Regions from separate parts of the Stappia indica genome, predicted to be linked through region 2. Evidence: predicted binding sites of a transcription regulator. Region 2 holds the regulator's gene; each other region holds the start of a gene.
The links. The regulator PhoB, encoded in region 2, activates phosphate uptake and scavenging genes when phosphate is short. The targets are predictions, from matches to a motif close to TGTCATNNANCTGTCAT.
Positions count from the first base shown of each region.

Region 1: ugpB (sn-glycerol-3-phosphate ABC transporter substrate-binding protein UgpB) is a predicted target of PhoB. The motif match lies at 9,269-9,285, and genes of this name have one in related genera.
Region 3: GH266_RS03380 (BtaA family protein) is a predicted target of PhoB. The motif match lies at 3,043-3,059, and genes of this name have one in related genera.

Region 1 covers NZ_CP046908.1:518,245-528,824, reverse strand. The annotation lists gene GH266_RS02410 (phosphatidylserine decarboxylase) at 28-729, shown strand; gene pssA (CDP-diacylglycerol--serine O-phosphatidyltransferase) at 743-1,642, shown strand; gene GH266_RS02400 (SDR family NAD(P)-dependent oxidoreductase) at 1,752-2,495, opposite strand; gene purF (amidophosphoribosyltransferase) at 2,506-4,035, opposite strand; gene GH266_RS02390 (CvpA family protein) at 4,181-4,822, opposite strand; gene radA (DNA repair protein RadA) at 4,959-6,356, opposite strand; gene alr (alanine racemase) at 6,356-7,498, opposite strand; gene GH266_RS02375 (replicative DNA helicase) at 7,524-9,005, opposite strand; gene ugpB (sn-glycerol-3-phosphate ABC transporter substrate-binding protein UgpB) at 9,432-10,580, shown strand, end outside.
Region 2 covers NZ_CP046908.1:4,061,906-4,072,485, reverse strand. The annotation lists gene GH266_RS19000 (efflux RND transporter permease subunit) at 1-494, opposite strand, end outside; gene GH266_RS18995 (efflux RND transporter periplasmic adaptor subunit) at 498-1,874, opposite strand; gene GH266_RS18990 (hypothetical protein) at 2,197-2,553, shown strand; gene GH266_RS18985 (Hsp33 family molecular chaperone) at 2,563-3,552, opposite strand; gene argF (ornithine carbamoyltransferase) at 3,562-4,494, opposite strand; gene GH266_RS18975 (aspartate aminotransferase family protein) at 4,494-5,693, opposite strand; gene GH266_RS18970 (GcrA family cell cycle regulator) at 6,191-6,733, shown strand; gene phoB (phosphate regulon transcriptional regulator PhoB) at 6,872-7,573, opposite strand; gene phoU (phosphate signaling complex protein PhoU) at 7,711-8,421, opposite strand; gene pstB (phosphate ABC transporter ATP-binding protein PstB) at 8,490-9,278, opposite strand; gene pstA (phosphate ABC transporter permease PstA) at 9,304-10,580, opposite strand, start outside.
Region 3 covers NZ_CP046908.1:724,904-735,483, reverse strand. The annotation lists gene GH266_RS03395 (DUF4231 domain-containing protein) at 1-199, opposite strand, end outside; gene GH266_RS03390 (TIR domain-containing protein) at 196-591, opposite strand; gene gatB (Asp-tRNA(Asn)/Glu-tRNA(Gln) amidotransferase subunit GatB) at 935-2,419, shown strand; gene GH266_RS03380 (BtaA family protein) at 3,115-4,374, shown strand; gene GH266_RS03375 (class I SAM-dependent methyltransferase) at 4,371-5,036, shown strand; gene GH266_RS03370 (TerC family protein) at 5,359-6,924, shown strand; gene GH266_RS03365 (GNAT family N-acetyltransferase) at 6,917-7,414, shown strand; gene GH266_RS03360 (glutathione S-transferase N-terminal domain-containing protein) at 7,601-8,314, shown strand; gene GH266_RS03355 (DUF2147 domain-containing protein) at 8,346-8,804, opposite strand; gene GH266_RS03350 (hypothetical protein) at 9,262-9,531, shown strand; gene GH266_RS03345 (hypothetical protein) at 9,803-10,108, opposite strand; gene GH266_RS03340 (helix-turn-helix transcriptional regulator) at 10,248-10,580, opposite strand, start outside.

The sequences.
Region 1 (10,580 bases), 1.6 Mb from region 2:
GACCGGCCGCCATAAACGGAACCGTCCATGTCGCTGACCGATACGATCACCAAGACCTTCGTCCCCATTCACCGTGAGGGCTGGCCCTTCGTTGCCGCAGCCGGTGCGGCGACGCTGATCATCGGGTGGTTCGTCGACCCGCTGTTCTGGATCGGCCTGATCCTGACTGCGTGGGTCGCCTATTTCTTCCGGGACCCGCAGCGTGTGACGCCGATCGACGACGATCTGGTCATCTCGCCTGCCGACGGGACGGTGTGTCAGGTGGGTCAGGCGGTGCCGCCGCCGGAGCTGGATCTCGGCAGCGAGCCGATGATGCGCGTCTGCATCTTCATGAATGTCTTCAACTGCCATGTGAACCGCGCGCCCTTTGGCGGGCGGATCACCCGCGTCGCCTATCGCGCCGGCAGCTTCCTCAACGCCGAATCCGACAAGGCGAGCGAGGAGAACGAGCGCAACGGCCTTGTCATCGAGAGCGGGGAAACCCGCATCGGCGTCGTGCAGATCGCCGGCCTCGTCGCGCGGCGCATCGTCTGCTTCGTGCGCGAGGGCGAGAATATCGGCGCGGGCGAGCGTTTCGGCCTGATCCGCTTCGGCTCGCGGCTCGACGTCTACCTGCCGGAGGAGGCCAGCGTGAAGGTGGCCGTCGGCCAGACGATGATCGCGGGCGAGACCGTGGTCGCGGACCTCACCAGCGAGACGCGCAGCAGCGTGCTCACGCGTGTCAGCTGATCGGCAGCCACGGATGACCGGACCCTTCGCCCCCTACGATCCTGGCCCAACGCGCCGCCGGCGCGGTCGTGCCCCGCGTTTCCGCCGGGTGCCGCTGCGGCTGATCCTGCCCAACCTGGTGACGCTGCTGGCGCTGTGCTCTGGCCTCACGGCCATTCGCATGGCGCTGGAGTCGCGCTGGGACTATGCCATCGGCGCCATCGTCATCGCGGCGGTGCTGGATGCGCTGGACGGGCGGGTGGCGCGGCTGCTCAAGGGCACCTCGAAATTCGGCGCGGAACTCGATTCCCTTGCCGACTTCGTCAATTTCGGCGTGGCTCCGGCGCTGATCCTCTATTCCTGGCTGCTGCAGGAAGTGCGCTCGATCGGCTGGATCGCGGCGCTGATCTTTGCGATCTCGGCGGCCCTGCGGCTTGCCCGCTTCAACGTCTCCATCGACGATCCGAACAAGCCCGCCTGGTCGGTGAACTTCTTCACCGGCGTTCCTGCGCCGGCCGGCGCCTTGAGCGTGCTGTTTCCCGTCTATCTCGAATTCGTCGGCATCCTGCCGCACTGGCCGGAGCTGGCGCCGGCGGTCGCGGTCTATGTGGTGGTGATTGCCTTGCTGATGGTCAGCCGCTTGCCGACCTTCTCGGGCAAGAAGCTGGGCACGCGCGTGCGCCGCGACCTCGTGCTGCCGCTCTTCGTGGCCGCCGTGTTCCTGGTTGCCTTGCTGGCGAGCTATCCGTTCGAGGTGCTGGCGCTGGGAGCGGCCGCCTATCTCGTGTCGATCCCCTTTGCCTGGCACTGGTACGAGCGCTATCGCAAGGCCGACCCGGCGGTGGAAGACGCGGACGAGGCGGCCTTGGGCGCCGAGGACGAGGACACCGATCTCGATCACCTGAGCGAGGACGACAAGGACGACGCGCCGTAATCTGCGGCCTTCCGGCTTTCTGGAAAAGCGTATCGCCTCAAGAAAAAAAGCCCTGCGTCGCGGACGCAGGGCTTTTTCGTTCTAGCTATCCGGGCGACCCGGGACAGCGTCAGGAGGACACTTGTACGAAGTCGCGCAGCTCCTTCGACGGGAAGTCGAAGAGCTGGCCGTTGGCGGTGTTGTCCGGTGTCACGAAGTCGAGCAGGGACGCTGCAACCTCGGACGGATGCGGCAGGGTCTGCGGATCTTCGCCCGGCATCGCCTCGGCCCGCATCGCGGTGCGGGTTGCGCCGGGATTGACCAGCATGCCGGTGATCGGCGTCTGCGCGGTCTCGGCGACATAGGTGCGCACCAAGGCCTCAAGGGCCGCCTTGGAGACGGAGTAGGGGCCCCAGAAGGCCTTGCACTTGTGTGCGGCGCCCGAGGACAGGAACAGCACGCGGCCGGCATCCGACTGGCGCAGGAGCGGGTCGAGCGAGCGGATCAGCCGCCAGTTGGCGGTGACGTTGATCGCCATCACCTTGTCCCAGATCCGCGGCGAGACATGCCCGAGCGGCGACAGGCCGCCGAGAATGCCGGCATTGCCGACCAGGATGTCGAGCTTGCCCCATCGTTCATGGATGGCGGCGCCGAGCCGGTCGATGGCGTCGTAGTCCGTCAGGTCGACCGGAACCAGCGTCGCCTGACCGCCGTCCGAGCGGATCTCGTCGTCGAGTTCCTCCAGGCCGCCGACTGTGCGGGCGAGCGCGATGACGTGCGCTCCCTCGGCGGCCAGCGCCTTCGCGGTGAAATATCCGATGCCGCGGGAGGCGCCGGTGACGACGGCAACCCGTCCCTCGAAGCGTTTCGTCATGTCCTGTCCGTTATCCTACTTCGACGAGACGGGGCATGTGCGTGACGTCCCCGTCTTCAGCCATGTCGGTCAGCGGCGTCGGGTAGTCGCCGGTGAAGCAATGGTCGGTGAACTGCGGCGCCTCGTTGTTGCGCCCCTCATAGCCGATGGCCTTGTAGATGCCGTCGACCGAGAGGAAGGCGAGCGTGTCGGCGCCGATATAGTTGCGCATTTCCTCGAGGCTGTATTTCGCGGCCAGCAGCTTCTCGCGCACCGGCGTGTCGATGCCGTAATAATCGGAGAAGCGGATCGGCGGCGAGGCGAGGCGGAAATGGACCTCGCGGGCGCCGGCGTCGCGGATCATCTGCACGATCTTCAGCGACGTGGTGCCGCGCACCAGGCTGTCGTCGACGAGCACCACGCGCTTGCCCTCGATCTGGGCGCGGTTGGCCGAGTGCTTCAGCTTGACGCCGAGGGTGCGGATCTGCTGCGTCGGCTCGATGAAGGTGCGGCCGACATAGTGGTTGCGGATGATGCCGAGCTCGAAGGGGATGCCGGAAGCATCGGCGAAGCCGAGCGCCGCCGGAACGCCGGAATCCGGCACCGGGACGATGACATCCGCCTCGACCGGGGTCTCCAGCGCCAGCTGGCGGCCGAACTCCTTGCGCACGTTATAGACGCTGCGGCCGCCGAGGATCGAATCCGGGCGGGAGAAGTAGATGTATTCGAAGATGCAGGGGCGGGCGGGGCGGCGGCCGAAGGGGAAGTAGCTCTCGATGCCGCCGGGGGTGCAGACGACCACCTCGCCGTTCTCCACTTCGCGGATGAACTTGGCACCGATCATGTCGAGCGCGCAGGTCTCGGAGGCGAAGATCGGCGCGCCGTTGAGGTCGCCGAGGACCAGCGGACGGATGCCGAACGGGTCGCGGGCGCCGATCAGCTTCTTGCGGGTCAGGGCGACCAGCGAGTAGGCGCCCTCCATCTGCGTGATGGCGTCGATGAAGCGGTCGACGATCTTGTCCTTGCGCGAGCGCGCGACGAGCTGGAGAACCACCTCCGAATCGGAGGTCGACTGGCAGATCGCGCCTTCCTTGATGAGCTTGCGGCGCAGGGTCATCGCGTTGGTGAAGTGGCCGTTGTGACAGACGGCGATACCGCCGCCGTCGAGTTCGGCGAAGAGCGGCTGGACATTGCGCAGGATGGTCTCGCCGGAGGTCGAGTAGCGCACATGGCCGATGGCGTAGGGGCCGCTGAGCCGGCGGATCGTCTCGGCGTCGGAAAAGTGGTCGCCGACGAGGCCGAGGTGCCGCTCGGAGCGGAACTGGTTGCCGTCGAACGTGACGATGCCGGCGGCTTCCTGGCCGCGGTGCTGCAAGGCGTGAAGGCCGAGCGCGGTGATGGCGGCGGCGTCGTCATGGCCGAGAATGCCGAACACGCCGCATTCCTCGTGGAGGCGGTCGCCTTCGATTTCCTCGCGCCAGAAATCCCTGGCGGCTGCGTCGCGGTCGGAACCGTGGCTTTCTGCGTGATGGGGGGCGGTGTGATTATCGGCGTAGGCCATGGCCTTGGCTCCTGGTTGCCCGCGGGCGGCGGAGGCGTCCGCCGGACGGGCCTTCAAAACGCACCAGGGACGGCACCGCGGGGCGGTCCGTCCATGGCAACGAGAATTTCAGTCACATGATGCGGTCCGTTCCAGCGGACGTGCCTTAGTTGGTGGACGACCCCGAAGTCGTCAACTGCTCGATCCCGCGACGCTCGCTGTCGGTATAGCCCTGCTCGTCGCCGGTCGGGGCCGGCGCTGCAGGCGTTTCCGTCGTGCCGGCGGGGGCACCGTCGGAGCGATTGCGGATGCGGTTGAGAATGGTGTTTTCCGGGCTTTCGGGCAGCGCGTTGACCAGCCGGTTGCCGATCGAGTCGATCACCGGCTTGGACTTGGCCGTGGCGATCCAGGCAGGCTGGTCCTGCGGCACGAACCAGTTGAAGAACATCATCGCGACGACGACCAGAAGAAGGCCGCGCAGGGCGCCGAAAACGAAGCCGAGCGTGCGGTCGAGCGCGCCGATCCGGCTGTCCAGCACGAAGTCGGAAATGCGCATCGTGATGTAGCTGACGATGATCAGCGTCACCAGGAACACGGCGGCGGCGGCAACGCCGAGCGCCACGTTGTCGTTGTTGATGTACTGGCGCACGAAGGGAACGACGTGGCCATGCAGGTAGAAGGCGGCAACGGCGGCGGCGATCCAGGACGCGATCGACAGGACCTCGCGGACGAAGCCGCGGATCATGGCCAGGACGGCCGACAGGAGCATGATGACGAGAAGGATTCCGTCGAGAAGCGTGATCGGCATCGCTCGGCCTGGTCCCTGATCGCGTCGCAAGACGCCCTGTCGACCCAGTTCTCCGCGTGGGTCGGGCGCGGTGTTCACTGCCTTGCCCGGCGCGTGCAGCGATCGGGCACTGCCGGATGCGAGGTCCGTCCGGGCCCTAGTCCCGCTCGGATGCGCCTGCGGAGCGCGCCGCCACCTGGGCGACCAGATCCGCCAGCTCGCTCAGCCCCGTCACCGGGCCGCCATCGCTCGCACCGTCTCCGGCGTTCGCTTCCGGCACGAAGGCCGAGGTGAAACCGAGCTTGCGGGCTTCCTTGAGACGGCTTTGGGCCTGAGAGACCGCGCGGACCGCCCCCGAGAGGCTGACCTCGCCGAAATAGACGCAATCGGCGGGAAGGGCAACCCCGCTGAGAGACGAGACGAGCGCAGCGGCAACGGCAAGGTCGGCGGCCGTCTCGTTGACCCTCAATCCGCCGGCAACATTGAGGTAGACGTCGTTCTGCGCGAAGCGCACGCCGCAGCGCGCCTCCAGCACCGCAAGGATCATCGAAAGGCGGGCGCTGTCCCAGCCGATCACGGCCCGGCGCGGCGTGCCGAGGGGCGAGGGCGCGACCAGCGCCTGGATCTCGATCAACAGCGGGCGGGTGCCCTCCAGCCCTGCGAAGACGGCCGATCCTGGCGTGCGGCCCGAGCGCTCGCCGAGGAAAAGCGCAGACGGATTGGCCACTTCGGCCAGCCCCTTGTCGGTCATCTCGAAGACGCCGATCTCGTCGGTGGCGCCGAAGCGGTTCTTGACCGAGCGCAGGATGCGGTACTGGTGCGCGCCGTCGCCCTCGAAATAGAGAACGGCATCGACCATGTGCTCCACCACGCGCGGGCCGGCGATCTGGCCGTCCTTGGTGACATGGCCGACGAGAATCACCGTGGCGCCGCTCGACTTGGCGTAGCGTACCAGGGCCTGCGCGGAGGCGCGGACCTGGGTGACGGTGCCGGGCGTGGACTCGACCATCTCCGACCACAGGGTCTGGATCGAATCGATGATGACGAGGGCCGGCGGCGGACCGTCCGTCAGGGTGGCGAGGATGTCCTCGACGCTGGTCTCCGCCGCAAGGCCGACCGGTGCGTCGGACAGGCCGAGGCGCATGGCGCGCAGGCGCACCTGGTCGATGGCCTCCTCGCCGGAAATGTAGATCGCGCGGTGGCCGAGCCGGGCGATGCGGGCCGCCGCCTGGATCAGCAGCGTCGACTTGCCGATGCCCGGATCGCCGCCGACGAGCAGGGCAGAGCCGCGCACGAACCCGCCGCCGGTGACGCGGTCGAGCTCGCCGACCCGCGTCTCGATGCGTGGCGGCGTGTCGCTTTCGCCCGCAAGCCCGACGAGGGGCACGACGCGCCCGCGCTTGCGGCTTGCTGCTGTCGGCGAACCGCCGACCCCGCCGCCGCTGCGTTCCTCGACCAGGGTGTTCCACTCGCCGCAGCTGTCGCAGCGACCCGCCCACTTGGACGCGGCCGCGCCGCAGGACTGACAGACATAGGCTGTGCCGCGCTTGGCCATCAGGACTGCTCCCCGCCGGTCGAGGGCATGCCGGCATAGCGGTGGGCGAAGCGGTGGCCGAGAGATGTCAGCAACTCGTAGCCGATGGTGCCGGCACGGCTCGCGGTCTCGTCGACGGACACGTTGCGGCCGAATAGCTCCACGAAGGCGCCGCGCGCGGCAATGTCTTCCGGCACGTTGCTGACGTCGAAGGCGCTCATGTCCATGGAGACGCGGCCGAGCGCGGGCAGGCGATGGCCGGCGAGCCAGGCCTCGGCGCCGGGCTTGCCGTCCGTGGAGCCGGCCGCGCGCAGGAACCCGTCGGCATAGCCGGCCGCGACCATGGCAACGCGCATGTCGCGCGGCGCGGTGAAGGTCGCTCCATAGCCGATGGGCGCGCCCCTGGGCAGGGTATGAACCTGGAGGATCCGCGCCTCGAGGGTGACGACAGGATCCAGCCGGCTTTCCTCCATCGCCGAGGCCTGTCCGCCATAAAGAGCGATTCCGGGGCGGGCGAGCTCGAAATGGAAGTCCGGGCCGAGGAAGATGCCGGCCGAGTTGGCGAGCGAGCGCGGCACGCCGGGGAAGAGGCCGGAAAGCGCCCGGAAACGCGCCAGCTGGGCCTGGTTCATCGGGGCGCCCGGCGCATCGGCACAGGCCAGATGCGACATGATCAACGACAGTTCGAGCGCAGGGCCGCCGGCCAGCGCTGCGGCTTCCTCTGCCGTCAGGCCGAGACGGCTGATGCCGGTGTCGACGTGAAGCGCTGCAGGAAGCGGCGCACCGGCGCTGCGCCAGTCCGCGATCTCGTCCGGAGAGCCGAGGCAGGGGCGAAGACCGTTTGCGGCGTAAAAGCTTGCTGCGCCCGGATAGAGCCCGTTGAGGATGTAGATCGCGGCGTCCGGAAGGTGGCGGCGCACGGTTGCGCCTTCCTGCGGCGTGGCGACGAAATAGGTTCGGCAGCCGGCGGTCCACAGCGCTTCGAGGCAAGGCGCATCGCCGAGGCCGTAGCAGTCGGCCTTCACCGCCGCGCCGCATGCGGTTCCCTCGCTCAGCAAGCCGGCGAGGCGGCTCCAGTTCGCGGCGAGTGCGGCAAGGTCGACGGTGATGCGGCCGTTGTCGATTGAAGGCGTGGCGCTGGCGCCGGAGTGGGTATCGATCACATCCCTGGTCCAGGCTCTGGCCGCATCAATGCGGCTCGGGGAATCGGTCCGGGTCGGCGAGGTCGGAGAAGCGGGTGAACTCGCCCTGGAAGTGCAGGTTCACGGTGCCGGTCGGACCGTGACGCTGCTTGGCAATGATCACTTCGGCCCGGTTGCGCACCCTGTCAAGCTTCTCCTCCCACTTAACGTAGTCCTCCGTGCCTTCCTCGGGCATGGTCTTGCCCAGGTAGTACTCCTCGCGGAACACAAACATCACCACGTCGGCGTCCTGCTCGATCGAGCCGGATTCGCGCAGATCCGAGAGGATGGGGCGCTTGTCGTCGCGCGATTCCACCTGACGCGACAGCTGGGAGAGCGCGATGATCGGGACATTCAGCTCCTTGGCCAGCGCCTTCAGGCCGGTGGTGATCTCGGTGATCTCCTGCACGCGGTTGCCGCTGTTCTTCTGCGAGCCGGTGAGCAGCTGGATATAGTCGACGATCAACAGGTCGAGGCCGCGCTGGCGCTTGAGGCGGCGGGCACGGGCGACCAGCTGGGCGATGGAGATGCCGCCCGTCTGGTCCACATGCAGGGGGACCAGCTGCATGGTCTGGGCGGCGGCTGCGAGCTTCTCGAAGTCGTGTTCGGATATGTCGCCGCGGCGGATCTTGGAGGACGAGATCTCCGTCTGTTCGGAAATGATACGGGTCGCCAGCTGCTCGGCCGACATTTCCAGCGAGAAGAAACCGACGACGCCACCGTTGACGGTCTTCATCGTGCCGTCCGGCTGCTCCTCGGCCATGTAGGCCTCGGCGACATTGTAGGCGATGTTGGTCGCGAGCGAGGTCTTGCCCATGGCGGGACGGCCGGCAAGCACGATCAGATCCGACGGCTGCAGGCCGCCCATCAGGCCGTCCAGATCGCGCAACCCGCTGGCGATTCCCGACAGTGCGCCTTCGCGCTGGTAGGCTGCGGCAGCCATCTCGATGGTTGCGGTCAGCGCATCGCCGAATGAGACGAATCCGGTATCGGTGCGGCCCTTTTCGGCCAGTTCGAACAGGCGCCGTTCGGCATCGTCGATCTGCGCCACCGGCGGCATGTCGATCGGCGCGTCGAAGGCGATGTTGACCATGTCCTCGCCGATGCGGATCAGGGTCCGGCGAATGGCGAGGTCGTAGATGGCGCGGCCATAGTCCTCGGCATTGATGACCGAGGCGGCGTCGGCGGCCAGCCGCAGGATGTATTGCGCGGCCGACATGTCGGCGATGCGCGCATCCTGTGGAAAGAAGGTCTTGAGCGTGATCGGGGAGGCGACCTTGCCGGCGCGGATCAGCTGGCCGGCCTTCTCGTAGATCTCCCGGTGCGGGGCGATGAAGAAGTGCTCGGGCTCGAGAAAGTCCGAGACGCGGTAATAGGTCTCGTTGTTGACGATGATCGCGCCCAGCAGCTGGCGCTCGGCCTCCGCGTTGTGCGGGGCAACGCGCATCGATGCGGCGCTGGTGTCGTTCGCCGGAACCGGACCCTTCATTCTCATTTCCCCTCGTGTGCCCCTGTTCCTACCGGAGGGAGGGGGAGGGAGAAAGGGGAATCCGGACTGGATGCATTTCGTGTGAAAGGAGCGGGGAAAACCCCGCTGTCCGGTTGACGCGGAGGGCGATCTTCGTTCCGCCGGCAAAGGGCCTGAGCGCGGCCTCGACTTCACGCATGACGCGCATGTGACCGAGTTGCCCACATGCCCCAGGGGAACGGTGTGGATCGGCAATTTCCTGCTTGTATTCGGGCTCTTGCGTCTGTCATGGAAGTGTCGCTTAATGTTCATGTGAGCGACATCTGGCGTTCATATGAAACAAATACGAAATGCGGACATTTTCGTTCAATGCGGCTTCCGCCAGGGAGGCCGTATTGCCCAGAACCGCATATCGGGCCGGGTGCCCGAGCTTTGGGAGAGCAAAACATGGCTTATCGCAAGACGCTGGCCGGTCTGGTCGCCGCAACGATGCTTGCCGGCAGCACCACCGTGTCCTTCGCCGCCACCGAGATCCAGTGGTGGCATGCCTTCACCGGCCGCCTCGGCGATCTGCTGAACGAGCAGGTCGAGAAGTTCAACGCCTCGCAGAGCGACTACGTCGTCGTCGCCTCGCACAAGGGCAACTATTCCGAGGCCCTGAATGCCGGTATCGCCGCCTTCCGCGCCGGCGAGCAGCCGCACATTCTGCAGGTCTTCGAGGTCGGCACCGCCACGATGATGGCAGCCAAGGGCGCCATCAAGCCGGTCTACGAGCTGATGGCCGAGACGGGCAAGGAGTTCGACCAGGACGCCTACCTGGCGGCGGTCGCCGGCTACTACACCACCACCGACGGCCAGATGCTGTCGCTGCCCTACAACTCGTCGACCCCGGTTCTGTATGTGAACCGCGATGCACTGCAGGCGGCCGGCATCGACCCCGACACCGACCTGACGACCTGGGAGAAGGTCGGCGAGGTGCTGGACACGCTGAAGGCGTCCGGCTCGGCATGCCCGCTGACCACCGCCTGGCAGAGCTGGGTGCATCTGGAGACCCTGTCCGCCTATCACGACGTTCCCTTCGCCACGAAGGAGAACGGCTTCGGCGGCGTCGACACCGAGCTGGCGTTCAACGGCCCGGTGCAGGTTGCCCATATCGAGGCGATGGGCCAGTGGGCCAAGGACGGCAAGTTCGTCTATGGCGGTCGCCGCAACGAGAGCGGTGCCCAGTTCCGCGCCGGCGAGTGCGCGCTGTTCACCGAATCCTCGGCCGGTTACGCCGGCGTGAAGTCCGAGGCCAAGTTCGCCTTCGACATCCGCCCGCTGCCCTACTGGGATTCGGTCGAGGCCGCCCCGCTCAACACGATCATCGGCGGCGCCTCGCTGTGGGTGATGGCCGGCCATGAGGCCGAGGAATATGCCGGCGTGGCGGAGTTCCTGAACTTCCTGTCGTCCGCCGACATCCAGGCCAAGTGGCACCAGGACACCGGCTACCTGCCGATCACCCATGCTGCCTACGAGCAGACCAAGGCCTCCGGCTTCTACGACGCCAATCCGGGCACGGACATTGCGGTCATCCAGATGACCGGCAAGGCGCCG
Region 2 (10,580 bases):
ATCTGGCGGGCGAACGCCTTCAGCGCATCCTCGCTGAAGGGGCCGCGCAGGGCAACGCGGGCCACCCGGTCGAACCAGTTGGCGAGCGAGATGACCGGCCGCTCGGCATCTTCGGGAAGCGTGGTGATGCCGGCGATGGCCTGCTCCACGTCCGACAGCGCCTTCTGCATGTCGGCGCCTTCGAGGAACTCCAGGCTGATCGAGGCCGCGCCCTCACGCGAATACGAAACCATCTCGTCGACATTGTCGATGAAGCGCAGTTCCGGCTCGATGGCCTGCAGAATGTTCTTCTCCACGTCCTCGGCGCTGGCGCCCGGCCAGGAGACGGAGACGGAAATGCGGTCGATGACGATCTGCGGGAAGAACTCGGCGTTCAGCCGGGCAAGGCCGAAGGCGCCGAACAGGATCATCAGCACCATGACGAGATTGGCGGCGTTGCGATGGCGCAGGAAATGGCCAATTACGCCGCGCGGAACGAAGCCGGTGTCGCGCATGGGTCAGCCGCCCGTGTTGGCGCCGCGATTGCGCGGCTCGGAAACGAGGAGGCCCTCTCCGGCCTTGTCCAGCCGGGTCGACACCAGACGGTCGCCGGTTGCGAGATCGCCCGAGACGATGACATGGGTCCCGTCGAAGGCGAGCACCTCGATGTCTCGCCGGCGCGTGCGGTTCTCTTCGTCGACCACGAAGACATGGTCGGTGCCGTAGATCGCCCCCTCGGGGATGCGGGCGGAGGCGGGGTAGGTGCGGTCGGCAAGGCGCAGCTCTACAAAGGCGCCCGGCCGCAGCGCCGGCTGCCCGTCCGCCACCGTAACGCTGGCATAGACGTCGATGCCGCCGCGCGCCAGCGCCACCTCGGCGCCGATCCGGCGGATCTCGCCGCGATAGGCGACCGGCTGGCCACCGATATGCCACAACACCTCGACAGGCCGGCCGACCACGGTGCCGTTGTCGGACAGGATACGGCCATATTGGTTGTCGGAGAGGGAGAAGCGGACCTCCAGCGCATCGCGCGCGTACAGGGTCGCAACCACATCGTTGACGCCGACAAGCCGGCCGATGGCCGCGTTCTCCGAGCGCACGACCGCGTCGAAGGGTGCCTTCAGCACGGTGTCGGCAAGGTTCCGCTCGGCCTGCGACAGACGCCACTGCAGCCGGTCGATGGCCGCCTGCTGCTGGTCGACGCGCGCCTTCTCGACATCGAGGGCATAACGGCGCTGCTCCAGGGCCTGGCCGCGCTGGGAGACCAGCAGGCGGCGTTCGTCGACCGTGCGCTCGGTCACCGAGCCGCTGCCGAGCAGCTGCTCGGCCCGCTGCAGATCGCGCTGCGCGAATTCGAGCTGCTCGCGGGCGCGCTCGACATTGCCTTCCTCGGTGGACACCCGGCCCCTGGCCTCGACAAGGGCGGCACGGGCCTCGACGAGATTGGCGCGCGCCTCGGTGACGGCGCCCTCGTACTGGAAAGGATCGACAGCGAGGAGTTCCTCGCCGGAAGAAATGATGGAGCCGGTCTCCAGGGCGGGATTGACCCGGATGATCTCGCCGGCCACCAGGGTGCGGAGTTCGGCGGTGCGTGCGGCGGTGACCTCGCCGTAGAGCGAGAGCATCGGCGCGTGGTCCCGCATCTCGACCGGCGTCGTTTCAACGATATAGGCGGTCTCGCGCGCGGGCCGCACAGGCACCGGATCCTTGGCGAGGATCAGCCGGTTCATGCCGACATAGGCGGCGATCAGCACGGCGAGCGCGATCACCGCCTGCAGAACGAGCTTCGCGGCAAGGATACCGGTGCGACCCGCCGAGCGGCCACGGGTCTGGGGGCGCTCGAAGGCGACCTCCCCCCTGGGAGTGCGGTTGTTATCGTCCACCGATTTCAGCATGACACTCTTTTCCACTCGAATGCTCTCTTGTGCGCGTTCCGGTACCCTATAGGCATTCCGGCGCGGACTGGATTGCTTCGCGGGCGCCCATGCCGCAATTGCGGACTATTCAGGCGCCGCAAACGACTGGCAAGGCGAAGAGTGTATCAAAATGTGACCACCGCGGCCCCTGTCACATCCAGTGACAGGATGGGACGATTTCTGCCGCTTTTCGTGGTCAGCGCAGGGTCTGGATTGACGCAGGTCAACCCTCGCCCGGAAAGGGTGCATCATACTCCCCTTGCAATCGAGAGACGAAACACCTCAGGGAGGTCAGCCAGTCATGACGCGCAAGACCGAAACCAAACCCGGCGATCCGGACGGGAAAGCTGACAAGAAGGCATCGGCCGGAGGGCGAGACCTTTATTCGCTCCCCTCCACTCCCCCCGAAACCGGGGTTGCAGGCGGCACGCCTGTCATCTCGCCCCGACCGACGAAGCCGCCACCTTCACCGCCAACGGCGAGCGGCACGCCTGTCATCTCGCCCCGACCGACGAAGCCGCCACCTTCGCCGCCAACGGCGAGCGGCACGCCGAACATCGCATCCGGCACGCCGAATATCGGATCCGGTACCCCGGATATCGGATCAGGCACCGCCGATCTGGCGTCGGGCACTCCGGCCCTGCCCAAGGACACCTGACACGCGGGCTCAGAACTCGTCGGGGCTGTAGTCGTAGCGGGTATTGCAGAAGCGGCAGGTCACCTCGATGCGACCGCCGACGGTCATGTCGTCGCGCTCCTCGGCGGTGAAGCCCTTCAGCATGCCGCGGATGCGCTCGTCGGAGCAGCGGCACCGGTCGGCGAGCGGCTGGGGCGCGAAGATGCGCACGCCGCGTTCGTGGAACAGGCGGAACAGCAGCCGCTCGGCACTCATGTCCGGGTCGCCGAGTTCGTCGTCGCGCAGGGTCTCGACCAGGGCGCGGGCCTCGCGCCAGGCGTCGTCCTCCTCGAACTCGTGCTCGAACGCCCCTTCCGGCGCATCGCCCGGCGGCAGATCGGCCTGCCGCATGCGCTCCGGCGCCTCGGGCAGGAACTGCGCGAGCACGCCGCCGGCCAGCCAGGAATGGCGAGGCTTGTCGCCGGCGCGCCGGTCCAGCACCTCGCCGACGGCAAGGCGCACCACGGTCGGGATCTGCTCCGACTGGGCGAAGTAGCGATGCGCCACCTCTTCGAGCGTGATGCCGTCCAGCGCGACGATGCCCTGGTAACGGTTCATCGCCGCACCCTGGTCGACCGTCATGGCGAGATGCCCGTTGCCCAGCAGCGAGGGCGTGTCGGTCTGCCCGGCCGCCTCGGCCGCGGCAACGGCCTCGGCATCGAACTGGGCGCAGGCGCGCAGGCCGTCCGGCGTCTGGAAATCGACGACGAGCATCGACACCGGACCGTCGGTCGTGGTCTGCAGGGTGAAGCGTCCGTCGAACTTGAGCGAGGTGCCGAGCAACGCGACGAGCGTCGCCGCCTCGCCGAGAAGACGCGAGACCGGCGCCGGATAGGCGTGACGCTCCAGAATGCGGTCGAGCACCGGGCCGAGCATCACGGCGCGGCCGCGCACGTCCAGCGGCTCCACCGCAAAGGGAAGCACGGCATCGCGACCGGCCGGGGTGACGCCCAGCCGCTCCAGTTCGTCCTGAACGCTCATGGTCGGATCCTACGAGTCCTGCAGCGCTCCGAAGCACCAGGCCAGAATGCCCTTTTGTGCATGGAGCCGGTTTTCCGCCTCGTCGAAGACGACGGACTGCGGACCGTCCATCACCTCCGACGTCACCTCCTCGCCGCGATGGGCGGGCAGGCAGTGCATGAAGATGGCTTTGCTGTCGGCTTCCGCCATCAGGCGGTCGTTGACCTGATAGGGGCTCAGCAGGTTGTGGCGGTCGCCGTCGTCGTCGCCCATCGAGACCCAGCAGTCGGTGACGACGCAGTCGACGCCCTTCACGGCCTCGAACGGATCGTCGGTGATGCGGATCTCGGCACCGGCCTTGCGGGCCGCTGCGATCAGCTCGGCCGGCGGTGCCAGCTGCGACGGAGTGGCGATGTTGAGCGCGAAGTCGAGCTTGGCCGCGGCATGCACCCAGGACGCCAGCACGTTGTTGCTGTCGCCGGTCCAGGCGACGCTGCGCCCGGCGATGCTGCCCTTCTTCTCCTCGAAGGTCAGCACATCGGCCATGATCTGGCATGGATGGGTGCGCTTGGTCAGGCCGTTGATCACCGGCACGGTGGCGTATTCGGCCAGCTCCGTCAGCGCGTCGTGATCGAGAATGCGGATCATGATCGCGTCGACATAGCGCGACAGCACGCGGGCCGTATCGGCGATGGTCTCGCCGCGGCCGAGCTGCATCTCGGCGCCGGTCAGCATCAGGGTCTCGCCGCCGAGCTCGCGCATGCCGACATCGAAGGAGATGCGGGTCCGGGTCGAGGGCTGCTCGAACACCATGGCCAGCACGCGGCCGGCAAGCGGGCCGCCGCCGGACACGCGGACGGGGCCGCGCGCCTGCTTGATGCGGCGGCTGCCGTCCAGGATGAAGCGCAGCTCGCTGGCATCGACATCGGTGAGGTCGAGAAAATGGCGCGGCTGGATCGTCATTACTCTGCAGCTCCCCGCTCGAGCCCGGCTTCCATGGCGGTGGCGGCGCGGTCGATGCGCGACACGGCCTCCTCGATCTCCGCCTCGGTGATGGTCAGCGGCGGCATGATACGCAGGACATTGTCGCCCGCGCCCACGGCCAGCACGCCGGCCTCGCGGAAATGCGACAGCAGCTCGGTATTGGTGACCCGGCACTTCAGGCCGAGCATGAGGCCCTTGCCGCGGATCTCTTCCAGGATCGCGGGATGGCCGTCGACGACGGCGGCAAGCTTCTGCTTCAACAGCAAGCCCTTCTTCTGCACGCCCTCAAGGAAGCCGTCGGCCAGCACCACGTCGAGCACCGCATTGCCGACCGCCATGGCCAACGGATTGCCGCCATAGGTGGTGCCATGCGTGCCCGGCTTCATGCCGGAGGCCGCTTCTTCGGTCGCAAGGCACGCGCCGAGCGGGAACCCGCCGCCGATGCCCTTGGCAATCGCCATGATGTCCGGGGTGATGCCGGCCCATTCATGGGCAAAGAGCTTGCCCGTACGCCCGACGCCGGTCTGCACCTCGTCGAGGATCAGCAGGATGCCCTTGTCGTCGCACAGGCGGCGCAGCTCGCGCAGATATTCGGTCGGCACCGGCCGGACGCCGCCCTCGCCCTGGATCGGCTCGATCAGGAGGCCCGCAGTGGTGTCGCCGATGGCTGCAAGCAGCGCCTCATGATCGCCGAACGGCACCTGGATGAAGCCCGGCGCCTTGGGGCCGAAGCCTTCCAGGTACTTTTCCTGCCCGCCGGCGGCGATGGTCGCCAGCGTACGGCCGTGGAAGGCGCCTTCGAAGGTGATGATGTCGATCCGCTCCGGCTCGCCCTTCGCATAGAAGTAGCGACGCGCGGTCTTGATCGCGCATTCCAGCGCCTCGGCGCCGGAATTGGTGCAGAACACGCGGTCGGCGAAGGTCGCCTGCGTCAGCTTGCGCGCGAACGCCTCCTGCCCCTCAATGGCATAGACGTTGGACACGTGCCACAGCTTGTCGGCCTGGTCCTTCAGCGCCTTGACGAGGCCGGGATGGGAATGGCCGAGCGAATTGACGGCAATGCCGGCGGCGCAGTCGAGAAAGCGTCGGCCATCGGAAGTCTCCAGCCACACACCCTCGCCACGCACGAACTCCAAGTTCGCGCGGCTGTAGGTCTGATAGAGAGATGAACCTTCCATGTCCTTCCTGCTCCCATTGACCGGCTTGCCTGCCGGGGAGATGCCTTGGCGGCCCCAGCCGCCTTCGATGCCCTCGCCCGGACCTGGAATGTTGCCGTCCTGCTGCCGCAAAGAGCTGCAAGAACCGCTGGCACCCACTGCCGAAAGCAATTATGCCGCCCACGAGAGGCGGCACGGCGAGGAAGCCCCGTTATACACCGGGAGCGCGCGGGAAAGTCAACGGAATTGGCTGAGCGCGCCGCCAGGCGCCCGGCAGGGCCAAAGTCGCCAGAAACGGCCTTTTCTGGGGAAAACCGTATCAATCCCCAGGTGAATCGCCCCCTCACCTTGAACCGCAAACCCGGCATATTGTAGCTTTGCAGTCAAGAAATACGACATCTCGTGTATCCGACTCACAATAGCCTCAAAATCCGGCAATGAGCGGGGCACCCCTACGGTGTGCCGATAACCTTTTATTAACCAGATGTCGGGGCCCGATCAAACACGGAGTTGAGCGCATGTCCTGGACAAGCGAACGCGTCGACCTTCTCAAAAAGCTCTGGACGGACGGGCTGAGCGCCAGCCAGATCGCCGCCGAGCTGGGCGGCGTCACCCGCAATGCGGTGATCGGCAAGGTCCACCGTCTCGGCCTGTCGGGACGCGCCAAGGCGGCCGCACCTGCGCAGAAGCCCCGGAGCAAGCCGGCAAAGGGCGGCGCCGAGGACGCGGCGCAGACCGCCTCGCCGCAGCAGGGCGGCAGCGCCCCGTCGGCACCGCAGACAATGGGCGCCACCGCGCTGAAGGTCGAGGCGGCACCGGTCGCAGCCCCCGCGCCGCAGGCCAAGCCCGTTGCCGAGCTGGTGCCGATCGCCAAGCGCGCGACCATCCTGACGCTGACCGAGCGGACCTGCAAATGGCCGATCGGCGACCCGACCAAGGAAGACTTCTACTTCTGCGGCCACCCGTCGAACCCGGGCGTCCCCTACTGCACCTATCACTGCCGCATCGCCTACCAGCCGGCGAGCGACCGCCGCCGCGACCGCAACGTCGCCAACGGCTGAGGCAACGCCCGCCCATCTGTTCAAGATGGGCAGCCGAAACGAGAAAGGCCCGCCTGCGATCACCGCGGCGGGCCTTTCTCGTTGTTCGCAGATAGGTGGGCAGACCGCCCTGCCCGGCGTCCCTGCCGCCGGCGCGCGTCAGGACGCGGCGGCGGCGAACTGGTCGTTGAAGGCGTAGCCGGCGCCGCGCACGGTGCGGATCGGGTCCGGCACCTTGCCGCGGTTGATGGCCTTGCGCAGCCGGCCGACGTGAACATCGACCGTCCGCTCGTCGACATAGACGTCGTGTCCCCAGACACCGTCCAGCAGCTGCTCGCGCGAGAAGACGCGCCCCGGCGACGTCATCAGGAATTCCAGCAGGCGGAACTCGGTCGGACCGAGATGGATCTCGCGCCCCGAACGGCGCACCCGGTGGGTTTCCCGGTCGAGTTCCAGATCGCCGGCGCGCAGCAGAGAGGACACCACCTCCGGCTTTGCCCGGCGCAGCATGGCCCGCACGCGCGCCATCAGCTCGGGGATCGAGAAGGGCTTCACCACGTAGTCGTCGGCGCCGGTGGCAAGGCCGCGGATGCGCTCCTGCTCCTCGCCCCGCGCGGTGAGCATGATCACCGGCAGGCGCTCGGTCTCGGGACGCGAGCGCAGGCGGCGGCACAGTTCGATGCCGGACAGACCCGGCAGCATCCAGTCGAGAAGCAGCAGGTCCGGCTGGCTCTCGCGCAGGAGAAGATCCGCCTCGTCGCCGCGCATGCACGTCTCGACCTTGTAGCCCTCGGCCTCGAGATTGTAGCGCAGCATCATCACCAGAGGCTCTTCGTCCTCGACAATCAGGACCTTCGGCATATGGGGTACCCTTGTCCAATCGACCCGGCCGGGAGGCATCGGCGCGGCTTTTCGCTCGCGCCGCCTTGCCGGCTCTCGTTGTCAGCGGCGACGGGCGACAGTGCCGCCCGCGCCATGCTCAGTTCGCCTGAACGCCCTCAGGACGCCGTATCGGTCTCGATGCCGGTCTCGTCGACCTTCTGGCGCTCGTCGGTCGGCAGCACGCCGGTCGACATGTACATGACGTTCTCGGCGATGTTGGTGGCATGATCGCCGATGCGCTCGATGTTCTTGGCGCAGAACAGCAGATGGGCGCAGACCGAGATCTGGCGCGGATCCTCCATCATGTAGGTGAGGAGTTCGCGGAAGATCGAGGTGTAGAGCGCATCGACCTCGTCGTCGCGATCGCGCACGGCGGCTGCCGCTGTGCCGTCGCGCCCGGCATAGGCGTCCAGCACATCCTTGAGCTGGCTCTGGGCGAGCTCGGTCATGTGCTCGACGCCAAGGGCGAACTTCTTGGAGTCGAAGGTGCCCTCGATGGCGATGACGCGCTTGGCGACGTTCTTGGCGAGGTCGCCGACGCGCTCCAGATCGTTGGAAATGCGCATTGCCGAGATGACGTCACGCAGGTCGCTGGCGACCGGCTGGCGGCGAGCGATGATCAGGATCGCCTGCTCCTCGATCTCGAACTGCAGGGCATCGACGCGCTTGTCCTGCGCAATGACGCGGCGCGCCAGCTCCTTGTCCATGCGCACCAGGGCCTGCACGGAATCGTTCAGCATCATCTCGGCGAGGCCGCCCATCTCCGACACGCGGCCGGCGATGTCCTTCAGCTCCTCGTCGAACGACGAAACGGTATGTTGGCTCATGTTTCTTCTCCATTCGGGGCGCGGCGAGGCGCGCGCGTCATCCCGTCTGTTCCCGCGGCTGGTCCAGACTAGCCGAAGCGGCCGGTGATGTAGTCCTGGGTGCGCTTGTCCCGGGGGTTGGTGAAGATGTCGTTCGTCGCCCCTTCCTCGACCAGGTTGCCGAGGTGGAAGAAGGCCGTGCGCTGCGACACGCGGGCGGCCTGCTGCATGGAGTGGGTGACGATGACGATCGTGTAGTTCTCGCGCAGCTCGTCGATCAGCTCCTCCACCTTGGCGGTGGCGATGGGATCGAGCGCCGAGCAGGGCTCGTCCATCAGGATCACTTCGGGGCTGACGGCGATGGCACGGGCAATGCACAGGCGCTGCTGCTGGCCGCCGGACAGGCCGGTGCCAGGCTCCTCGAGGCGGTCCTTCACCTCGTTCCACAGGCCGGCCTTCTGCAGGCTGGAGGCGACGATCTCCTCCAGCGCAGCCTTGGTGCGGGCAAGCCCATGGATGCGCGGGCCGTAGGCGATGTTGTCGAAGATCGACTTGGGGAACGGGTTCGGCTTCTGGAACACCATGCCGACCTTGGCGCGCAGCTGCACCGGATCGACCTTGGGATCGTAGATATCCTCCCCATCGATCAGGATATCGCCTTCGACGCGGCAGATGTCGATCGTGTCGTTCATCCGGTTGAGGCAGCGCAGGAAGGTCGACTTGCCGCAGCCCGACGGGCCGATGAAGGCGGTAACGGTCTTCTCTTCGATGCGGATGCTGACATCCTTGATGGCGTGGGTGTCGCCGTAGAAGACCTGGACCTTCTCGGCAGCAATCTTGGTCTCGTGCATGGCAGCGGCTTTCTCGGGCGTGGTCATTTGGTTCATGGCTTGGAGAGCCTCCTTACCAGCGACGTTCGAAACGACGGCGCAGGACGATCGCAATCAGGTTCATGAGCACGAGGAACACCAGCAGGACGATGATCGCACCGGACGCACGCTCGACGAAGGCCGGGTCTCCTCGCTGCGTCCAGTTGTAGACCTGGACGGGAAGGGCCGAGGCAGGGTCGAAGAAGCCCGCCGGCGGCTCGCCCGGATACTCCCGCACAAAGGCCACCATGCCGATCAGAAGCAGCGGGGCGGTCTCGCCCAGCGCCTGGGCAAGGCCAATGATCGTGCCGGTGAGGATGCCCGGCATGGCCAGTGGCAGCACGTGGTGGAACACGGACTGCATCTTCGAGGCGCCGACGCCGAGAGCTGCGTCGCGGATCGAGGGCGGCACCGCTTTCAGCGAGGCACGGGTGGCAATGATGATGGTCGGCAAGGTCATCAGCGTCAGCACCAGGCCACCGACGACCGGAGCTGACTGCGGCAGGCCGGCAAAGTTGATGAAGACCGCCAGGCCGAGGATACCGAAGACGATGGAGGGAACCGCCGCGAGATTGGCGATGTTCACCTCGATCAGGTCGGTGAAGCGGTTCTTCGGCGCGAATTCCTCGAGATAGATCGAGGCGGCGACACCGATCGGCAGCGACAGCGCCAGCACAATCAGCATCATGTAGGCCGAACCGAGGATCGCCACTCCCAGACCGGCGGCCTCGGGCCGCGTATCCGAGGCGTCCGGAGCCGTGAAGAAGCTCCAGTTGAACCTGGTCTCCAGGATCCCTGCGTCCTTGAGCTGGTCGGCGAGCTGAAGCTGCTGCGGCGATACGTTCCGGTCGAGCTCGGCGCTGGCCATCGTTACCCGGCCCTTGTAGTAGCCGTCGATCCGGCCCGAGGCGAGCAGGTCGAACGGCACCGTCTGGCCGATGCGAGAGGGGTCGGCGAGGACATAGCGACGCAGCTCGGCAGGCGCCTCCTTCGAAATCAGATCGGCGGCGTCGCTCGCGGAAAGGCCCTCGATAGCGATGCCAGCCGCCGCCATCTTCTCTTCCATCGCCTTCTGGATCAGCGGCGCGTAACCGAATGTCGAGACCTTGGCGATCTGGTCCGGGTTTCGGTCGCCAGCCTTGTCCAGCCGGGCGGCATCGAGATGGATATCGAGCCGAATGTAGGTCTGCTGGAAAGAGGACAGCCCGTTTGAGAAGATGGAGGCAAGCAGGCCCAGCAGGGCCAGCACGCCGAGGCTGACCGCCAGCAGTCCGAGCAGACGGAAGCGAGCCTCGGAACTGCGACGACGCC
Region 3 (10,580 bases), 1.8 Mb from region 2:
TTCCCGCCAAAATTAAAAGTAATGTTGAAATAATATTTTTGTTATTCGGAGATTTTTCCTGAAAAGAAATAGAGATGCTTATGAGTAGTAACAGGGCATATTCAGACCGAGCTATCCAAAGAAAACCTCTTTGGGCTCTAGCTGATGCTTCGTTTGCGCTCATGTAAAGCGCGGGATACTCAAAATTTGGCGTTATCAAGAGATCTCTCTTATGCCTTGTACGATGGAGTCAGAGTTCCAATTCACAACTTTATCTGAAGCTTGAATAACCGCCGCTGGCATGACCTTGGCTGAACGAGGCCTTACACCTAGAATTGGCTTCTGAATTTCGCGAGCAAAATCCATTTCGAACTGAATCCAATCGCTATGATTGGTCCACATCCCGCCAATTATTACAACACATTGAACGGGGCGAATCTGCCTTCGGAGCTGTTCCTTTAGTCCTGCTGCGTTTAAGCCGATGAATGCTTTGTTTTCAGGTACAGAGTAGTTTGTCCATTCGAAATATGGTCGTTTATTCAGGAGTGCCACCATCGAATTATAGCGTTCACTATAAGACCAAGAATGGCTAATGAAGAGTCGCTTTGTCATGGAATGTCACCTGATTCAGCAATATTCAATATCTGAATTCTAACAAGAGCTTCGAAGAAATCTACATATTTGTAGCTAAAGGCCCAGATAATTTTACTCCCCCCCCCGGGTCCATCAAGGCGTTCGCCTTCCGGATCTCGGTGATAGAAACTACCCCACCTCCCCCCTTGCGGGGAGGGCAAAGACCCACTACCCACACATTCGAGCGTTCTGGCGCGCGTTTCGACGCGCGCGGCACGCGTTCAGGACAAGTCCGCCCCCTGGCAAACCCTTTTTCGCGCCTGCGCGCGGGGGCTCGAGGGGCGGGCGACAGGCACGACACAACGGGCAGGACTTCCACGGCATGAGCATCGTCGACACCCGCACCCCCGATCCCAAGAAGTTCATCAAGGGCGCCACGGGCGACTGGGAAATCGTGATCGGCATGGAGGTGCATGCCCAGGTCACCTCGAATGCCAAGCTGTTTTCCGGCGCCTCGACCGAGTTCGGCAAGGACCCGAACGCCAATGTCAGCCTCGTCGATGCGGCGATGCCCGGCATGCTGCCGGTGATCAACGAGGAATGCGTCAAGCAGGCGATCCGCACGGGCCTCGGCCTCAAGGCGCAGATCAACCTCAAGTCCGTGTTCGACCGCAAGAACTACTTCTATCCGGACCTGCCGCAGGGCTACCAGATCTCCCAGTTCAAGCAGCCGATCGTCGGCGAGGGCGAGGTCCTGCTCGACATGCCCGGCGGAGAGCAGGTGACGGTGGGTGTCGAGCGGCTGCATCTGGAGCAGGACGCCGGCAAGTCGCTGCACGACCAGCACCCGACCATGTCCTTCGTCGATCTCAACCGCTCGGGCGTCGCGCTGATGGAGATCGTCTCCAAGCCGGACCTGCGCTGCGCCGACGAGGCGAAGGCCTATCTCACCAAGCTGCGCACCATCCTGCGTTACTTGGGCACCTGCGACGGCAACATGGACCAGGGCTCGATGCGCGCCGACGTCAACGTCTCGGTGCGCGCGCCGGGCGGGGCCTTCGGCACGCGCTGCGAGATCAAGAACGTCAACTCCATCCGCTTCGTCGGCCAGGCCATCGAGTATGAGGCCCGCCGCCAGATCGGCATCCTGGAGGACGGCGGCAGCATCGACCAGGAGACGCGCCTGTTCGATCCGGTCAAGGGCGAGACCCGCTCCATGCGCTCCAAGGAGGAGGCGCACGACTACCGCTACTTCCCCGATCCGGATCTGTTGCCGCTGGAATTCGACCAGGCCTATGTCGACGCGCTCGCCGTCGGCCTGCCGGAGCTGCCGGACGACAAGAAGGCGCGCTTCGTCGCCGACTACGGGCTCACCGCCTATGACGCCGACATCCTGGTGGCGGAAAAGGCCTCGGCCGACTTCTTCGAGGAGGTCGCCAAGGGGCGCGACGCCAAGCTCTCGGCCAACTGGGTGATCAACGAGCTGTTCGGCCGGATCAACAAGGAAGGGCTGGAGCTGAGCGAAAGCCCGGTTTCGGCCGGCCAGCTCGGCGGCATCGTCGATCTGGTGGTCGACGGGACGATTTCGGGCAAGATCGCCAAGGACCTGTTCGAGATCGTCTGGAGCGAGGGCGGCGAACCGGCTGAGATCGTCGAGGCGCGCGGCATGCGCCAGGTGACGGATCTCGGCGCCATCGAGGCGGAGGTCGACAAGATCATCGCCGCCAACCCGGACAAGGTCGAGCAGGCCCGCGCCAAGCCCGGCCTTCTCGGCTGGTTCGTCGGCCAGGTGATGAAGGCGACCGGCGGCAAGGCCAACCCGCAGGCGGTCAACGACCTGCTCAAGGCGAAGATCGGCATCGAGTAGGGCGGTCTTTCCGCCATCGCTCCGCACGCCCGGCCCGGACCTCTCCTTTCGTCACCCCGGACGAGCATCGCGAGATCCGGGGCCGGCGAGGCACGGTGCCTGAGGTTTCGTTCCGCAGCGCGCCTCATGCGCCCTCGGCTCTCCGATCCCGGCTCGTCGCTGGCGCGCCGTCCGGGAGGACGCGGGGAGGGGCTGCGGCCAGGACAGCCGAGAGAGTGCGTCACGGCCTCGCTTTGACTCTCCGGCGCCACCCCACCCGCAGGATGTCATCCCGGTTTCGGCGAAGCCGAAGACCGGGATCCAGTAACCCCGAGCGGTCGCGACTGAATCCTCCGCGCTGCCGCCCCAACACCGGTGGCGGCTAGCTACGCGCCGACCTCTCTCCTCGTCATCCCGCACGAAGCGCAACGCAGATGCGGGATCGGAGAGCCGAGGGCCTCACGCAGGCACTCCGGGTCGAACCCGCAACCACCGTGCCTCCCCGGTCCCGGGTCGCGGCTATCGCCTTGCCCGGGAAGACGCGGGGAGAGGCATCCCGCCTCAACCTCGCTGAGGGTGCCCAGAGTTTCCGGCACCGCGCTTCATGCGGCATGACGGCGAGAGGAGGGGCGCAAGCCGCTCCCTGTCATCATCCCGTTACGAGAACGGCTTACCCGGCTCACTTCAAGGCAACTTGAGGAGAGTCGGAGGTGGCCATGCTGTCGGGTCAGGCGTCGAACACGAAGTCGGTCAATGCCGGGCGGGGCGCGTTGCTCGGCCGCGCGGTGCATCGCAACAGGGCTCTGTCGGGCGAGGGCGCGCTGGAGCGGCTCTTCACCCTGGCCTTCCAGGGGCTGGTCTATCCGCAGATCTGGGAAGACCCCGAGATCGACATGGACGCGCTGGAGATCGGCCGCGACCACAAGGTGGTGACCATCGCCTCGGGCGGCTGTAACGTTCTCTCTTACCTCACGGCCGATCCGGCCAGCATCACCGCCGTCGACCTCAACCGCGCGCATGTGGCGCTGACCCGGCTGAAGCTCGCCGCGGTCAAGCACCTGCCGGGGCACGAGGCCTTCTACCGCTTCTTCGGCAAGGCGGACGAGAAGGGCAATGTCGAGGCCTATAACCGCTTCCTGCGCGAGCGGCTCGACCCGGAAACCCGCGAATACTGGGAAAAGCGCGGCCTGACCGGGCGCAAGCGCATCACCCTGTTCGCCCGCGACCTCTATCACCACGGGCTGCTCGGCTATTTCATCGGCGCCGGCCATTTCGTCGCTCGCGTCTATGGCATCGACCCCAAGGACATGCTGCGGGCCCGCTCGCTGGAGGAGCAGCGCACCTATTTCGACAAGGCGCTGGCGCCGCTGTTCGACAAGCGGATGGTCCGCTGGGCGACGTCGAAGCGCGTGTCGCTCTACGGGCTCGGCATTCCCCCGGCGCAGTACGAGGCGCTGGCCGGCAGCGGCTCCGGCGGCATGGCGGCGGTGCTGCGCGAGCGGCTGGAGCGGCTGGCCTGCGACTTCCCGCTGTCGGAGAACTATTTTGCCTGGCAGGCCTTCGGCCGCGGCTACGCCAATGACGAGGCCGGCCCGCTGCCGCCCTATCTGCGGCGCGACCATTTCGACGGGATTCGTGCCCGCGCCGACCGGGTGCGCGTGGTCAACCGCTCCTTCACCGACTATCTGGCGGCGCAGGAGGAGGCCAGCGTCGACCGCTACGTCCTGCTCGATGCGCAGGACTGGATGACCGACGCCGCGCTCAACGCCCTGTGGGCGGAGATCACCCGCACGGCCCGTCCGGGCGCGCGCGTCGTCTTCCGCACGGCGGCCGAGCCGAGCCTGCTGCCCGGCCGCGTCGTGCCGGAGATCCTCGCACAGTGGCGCTACGATGCGGAGCGCTCGCGCAAGCTCGGCTACATGGACCGCTCGTCGATCTATGGCGGCTTCCACCTGTATATCCGCGACGCGGCATGACCGTGCGGGGAGACGTGAGGACGTCCAACGGCGCGGAGCTGATGGACGGCATCTACCGCTGGCAGCGGCATGTCTATGATGCGACGCGCAAGTATTACCTGCTCGGCCGCGACCGGCTGATCGACGAGCTCGCCCCGCCGCCGGGCGGCACCGTGCTGGAACTCGGCTGCGGCACGGCGCGCAATCTGGTGCTGGCCGCCCGCCGACACCCGCAGGCGCGGTTCTTCGGCCTCGACATCTCGGCGCAGATGCTGGAGAGCGCCCGCGGCTCGATCCGCCGCGCGGGGCTGGAGGACCGGGTGAGCGTGGCGCAGGGCGATGCGACGGCGTTCGACACGGCGGCGCTGTTCGGCGTTGCGCGCTTCGACCGGGTGTTCTTCTCCTACAGCCTGTCGATGATCCCGCCCTGGCGCGAGGCGCTCATGGCCGGGGCCGGCGCGCTGGCCCCCGGCGGCCGGCTGCATCTGGTCGACTTCGGCATGATGGAGGCCTGGCCGGGCCTGGTGCGCGCGCCGTTCCGTGCCTGGCTGTCCGCCTTCCACGTTGCGCCGCGGGCGGAGCTGGAGGCGGTGCTTGCCACCTGTGCGCAGGCGCAGGGCGCGCGCTCGCAGTTCCGCCGGCTGCATGGCGGCTACGCGGTGATGGGGCAGATCGAGGCCTGAGGGCCGGCCGTTGCCGGCAAGGCGCGGAACGTCCGGCGCTCTGGTGCGTTTCTTGACCGGTGCAGCGGCCATGCTAGGTTGCGGTTGCGGCGCGCGGGCACGCTTTTGCGCGCAAGAAGGGGCGGACATTTCCATGCCGGACGACGGCGATAGCACGGCCGCGGACGACCGACTTCTCCGGGAGCCGCTGGCGACATGCGCCCGGCGGCTCCGCGATCCCGTTTCCCGCCCTCATTCCGCAGACCGACAGCCCGCATGCCGCACGCTCCGGCATGACGGGCCTTGCGCGCGCCCGCGTCTTCGCCATTAGGAAAGGTTCGACATGGAATTTCTGGCAGATCCGAACATCTGGATCGGGCTCGTCACCCTGGTGCTGCTGGAGGTGGTGCTCGGCATCGACAACCTCGTGTTCATCGCCATCCTGGCCGACAAGCTGCCGCCCGACCAGCGCAACAAGGCGCGCCTGATCGGCCTGTCGCTGGCGCTGTTCATGCGTATTGCGCTGCTGTTCTCGATCTCCTGGATCGTCACGCTGACCAACCCGCTGTTCTCGCTGGGCGGCTTTTCCTTCTCCGGGCGCGACCTGATCCTGATCATCGGCGGCCTGTTCCTGCTGTTCAAGGGCACGATGGAGCTGCACGAGCGGCTCGAGGGTGCGCAGGGGCACAAGAGCGGCAAGGTCGTCCACGCGGTGTTCTGGCAGGTGATCGTGCAGATCGTCGTGCTGGATGCGGTGTTCTCTCTCGACAGCGTGATCACCGCCGTCGGCATGGTCAACAATCTGTGGGTGATGATCGCGGCGGTCTGCATCGCCATGGCGGTGATGATGATCGCCTCCAAGCCGCTGATGGCCTTCGTCTCCAAGCATCCGACGGTGGTGATCCTGTGCCTCGGGTTCCTGCTGATGATCGGCTTCAGCCTGGTGGTGGAAGGCTTCGGCCAGCACATTCCGAAGGGCTATCTCTATGCCGCCATCGGCTTCTCGGTGCTGATCGAGGCGTTCAACCAGGTCGGCCGCCACAACCGCGAGCAGCTGGTCGTCTCCGGAAACCTGCGCGAGCGTACCTCCGAGGCGGTGCTGCGCATGCTGGGCGGCAGGGTCGGCGAGCAGCCGCTGGGCGAGACGGTCGACGTGATCGCCGAGCAGGCGGCCTTGGGCGAATTGTTCAAGCCCGAGGAGCAGGACATGATCCGCGGCGTGCTGGGGCTCGGCCAGCGGCCGGTGAGTTCGATCATGACGCCGTCCAACGAGCTGGAATGGCTGGACCTCGACAAGCCGGACGAGGAGCTGCGCGCCGCGATCCGCCGGCTCACCCACGGGCGGGTGGTGCTGGCGCGCGGCAGCGTCGACGAGTTCGTCGGCGTGGCGCTGACCAAGGACCTGCTCAATGCGGTGATCGGCGGCGAGGCGATCGACTGGGCGCAGCTGATGCGCCAGCCGGGCGTCGTGCACGAGATGACCGACGTGCTGACGGTGATGGAGCTGCTGCGCCGCTCGCCGGTGCAGATGGCGATGGTGATCGACGAATACGGCTCGCTGGAAGGCATCGCCACGCCCACCGACGTGCTGGAGGCGATCGCCGGCGAGTTCCCGGACATGGACGAGGAGGCGGCCGCGCTGCAGCAGCAGGAAGACGGCTCCTGGACGGTGGACGCCTTCATCGACATCCGCCAGCTCAGCACCGCCATCGGCCGGGACCTCGTCGACGAGGCCAACCGCTACTCGACGCTGGCCGGCTACATCCTGTCCCAGCTGGGGCACCTGCCGAAGGTGGGCGATGTGCTCGAGACCGGGGGCCTGTGCTTCGAGATCCTGTCGCTGGAAAAGCGCGCCATCGGCAGGGTGCGCATCTCTCCGGTCGAGACCGAGGCGCCCCCGCATGGGTAAGGGCGGGATGTTCGAGACGGAGCTGCAGGGGCTCGACATCCAGCCTGCGACCGAGGACGACCTTGCCGCCTGCGCCGCCTTGATGAGCGCCAATGCGGCCGGCGCGCGTGTCGGGCAGGAGGCGGCCGATCTGGCGCCCTATCTCGCCGCGTTCCGCCGCATGGTGGCGGGCGGGGCGACCGTGCTGCATGTGGCGCGCCTGCCGGGCATGGAGGCGGGGCGCATCGCCGGCATGTTCGAGTTCACGGTCATCGACGGGCTGTCCTTCGGTGGGCGCCCGCGCGCCCAGGTGGAGAGCGTGCATGTGGACCCGGAGCTGCGCGGGCGCGGCATCGGCCGGGCGATGATGCGCTTTGCCGAGGCGCGGGCGCGCGAGTGCGGCTGCGTGCTGCTGCAGCTCACCTCCAACCGCGAGCGGAAGGGCGCGCACGATTTCTACCAGGCGCTCGGCTATCAGCCCTCGCATGTCGGCTACAAGCTGATGCTGTGAGCGGTGCGCGGCGTACGTGTGGCGTGACCGAGCGTTCACGCGGTGCCGCTTGCGGTTCGCTGCACACTGCAGGTGGTTGTACCGGCGCTCGGGGGGCTTAACTTCTCATCCGACGGCCGATGGCGGCATGCGGACACGGCGTCCGCGAGGCCCCGGCCCATTCACAAAGCATGGAGCATGACAGGCATGTCCGCGACCCAGACCAAGCCCATCGAACTGCATTACTGGCCGACCCCGAACGGCTGGAAAGTCTCGATCCTGCTGGAGGAACTCGGCGTTCCCTACAATCTCAACCTCGTCAATATCGGCGCGGGCGACCAGTTCAAGCCGGAGTTCCTGAAGATCTCGCCGAACAACCGCATGCCGGCCATCGTCGATCCGGAAGGCCCGGGCGGCGAGCCGATCTCGGTCTTCGAATCCGGTGCGATCCTGCAGTATCTCGGGCGCAAGTTCGGCCGGTTCTACCCGACCGACGAGCGCAGCCGCGTCAAGGTCGACGAGTGGCTGATGTGGCAGATGGGCGGCTTCGGCCCGATGCTCGGCCAGAACCATCATTTCCGCGTCTATGCGCCGGAAAAGATCCCTTACGCCATGGACCGCTATCTCAACGAGACGCACCGGCTCTACGGCGTTCTCGACAAGCAGCTCGCCGGGCGCGATTTCGTTGCCGACGAGTATTCCATCGCCGACATGGCCATCGTCGGCTGGGCGACCGGCTGGGAGCGGCAGGGCATGGAGCTCGGCAAGGACTTTCCGAACGTCCAGCGTTGGCTGGAGGCGCTGAAGGCGCGCCCGGCGGTCGAACGCGGCCTTGCCGTTGGCCGCGAGATGCGCGAGCAGCTCAACCTTGCCAGCGACAAGGGCGCCCAGTCGGTGCTGTTCGGCCAGCGCGCGCGCTGATTTTTCGCCTGTTATCGAGGCGCCGGGGGGATCAGTTCGCCCGGCGCCACACTTCCGTTTCGCAGAATTGCACCACCATCCGCACGCAGCCGCGCAGCGTCAGCTGGTCGTCGCCCTGCAGCGTCGCCGTCGCATTGGCCGTCACGCCGCGGCGCGGATCGTAGACGCGGGCGCTCCAGGTCCCGTCCCTGTCGCCCGGCGCGATATCCCAGATCACCGGCACATTGAGCAGCTTGCGGTCCCGCTTGGCGGCGTCGCGGTTCTTCACGTCCGTCGCGCTCTGCACGGTCGTGCCCGGCGGCGGGGGAAAGTCCACCAGCAGGCCGCAAGGCGCGGACCCGCAAGGGCCGACGCGCACGGTGCCGTCGGCCGGCGTCCGCCAGGTGCCGAAGATCTCCTCCTCGGCGAGCGCCGGCGGCACGATGGCGAGAAGGGCGAACCCGGCCAGCGCGGCAAGGGCGGGCAGGGAGGCGAGGCGAGGGGGCGTCATCGGTTTCCTTTCGCGAGAGGCGAGGACCTGTCGTCATCCAAAGCTGCCGGAAAACTGGGGCGCGAGGGTGACCGCCTTGGGCCGGCTTCGTGTCGGGCCTTGGGAAAGCTTGTGCCGGGGGCTTGCGGGGCTCTGGTGGGGGCTTCGGCCGAAGGGCATGAAGACCTCAGTTCTTCTCAAGGTGAATCAAGCGTTTCCGGCGCAAATCCATGTTGAGTCAAGTCGCGTTGATTCCGCTGCCGTTTCCGCTCGGAAATGCTGAATCCTTCGTGAAGTTTACCTGGTGTTTTCGACTCGTTTTCTTCCCGTTAAGCGAGAATTTTAAGCTCGCGTTGAAGGGGCAGGACCACACTCGGACATGAAGATTGCGGGGAAAAGATCAAGCATCCCGCGGCCTTCGACCCGGAGCGGACCGGCAGGACGCCGGCCGCAAGACGACCGACAAGGAGTGTGAGACATGGCTCGTTTGGATCTTGGTTCCCCCGATCTTGCCATCATGGGCGGCCAGCCCGCCGGCCCCGATATCCTGCTGCAGATGGGGCTGGACTGCGCCTGCGGCCGCCACGGCGCCGCCGACCTGGTTGCCGCGCACAAGTGGTTCAACATCGCCGCCGTCAAGGGCAGCCAGGACGCCGTGCGCTACCGCAAGGAAATCTCCTCGGAGATGTCCCGCTCGGAAATCGCCGACGCCCAGCGTGCGGCCCGCGAGTGGCTGTCCCTGCATTGATCCGCGGTGGAGCCGGTTCCTGCGCAAGGGGCATTTCCACCATGGACATCAACCTGGCTGCGGCGCGCTGAAGCGCTTCTGACATAGCGCCTGCAATGGTGCGCCTGCGCCGCAGCCCGTTTGCTCTCTCGCCCGACCGCCGGCCGGCCCTCTCGCCCGCCCGTCCGCTTGGGCACAGCACCTGATCGCCGCTGAAAGCGCGCGTGCTGATCCCGCCCAAGCCCCGCCCGCCCGGCGGTGCCGGGACGTTCTTTCCCCGTTTCCACGCCCGTCATCCGGGCTTGTCGTGCGCGGCCTTGCCCGTCTCGTCTTCCGGCGCTTCGTCTTGCGCCGTGCCGGCCGCATCGCTCTTCACGGGGCGATAGGGTGCCTGCACCTCTTCCGCCAATCCTCCGGCCGCCAACTTTCCCGCCGCCAATCTTCCAGCCGCCTGTTCCAGCGCCGCGATCTCGCGGATCGCCGCCAGCCGGCTGCCGAGCACGGCCAGTTCCGGATGGGCCGACAGCTGCGCGATGGCGGCATCCAGGTGCTCGATGATCGCCCGCCGGGCCGCGTCCTGCCGGCTTTTCCTGTCCATGCCGTTCCCTTTCTCCTCGTCCCGGCACGGACTGCCCTTCCGAACCGATCTGCGTCTCCGTGTGCCCTGTGGTTCTTGAGTCTTGCAGGCTTTGCCCGCCCCACCATCATGGGATTCCCGGATTGACGGGCCTGCGTGGTCAGTCGATCAGGCCGAGGCGGAAGGCCTTGGCGACCAGGTGCACCTTGTTCGCGGCGTTCAGCTTGCGCCGTGCGGCGATGAGGTGGCTTTCCACGGTCTTCGGCGCGATGCCGAGAATGGCGGCGCTCTCCCATTCGGTTTTCCCCTCCGCCGCCCAGGCCACGCAATCCCGCTCGCGTGTCGTCAAGGGGGAGGAGGGGCGCCAGGCGTCCCCCTGCAGCAGGGTGGCGGCCCGGTCCGCCGCGCTGGCCGCCAAGAGGGCGAGCGTCGTCCGGCCGGCCGGGTCCAGCTCGATACGCGCGCCGCTCAGCGAAATGCTGCCGCGTTGGCC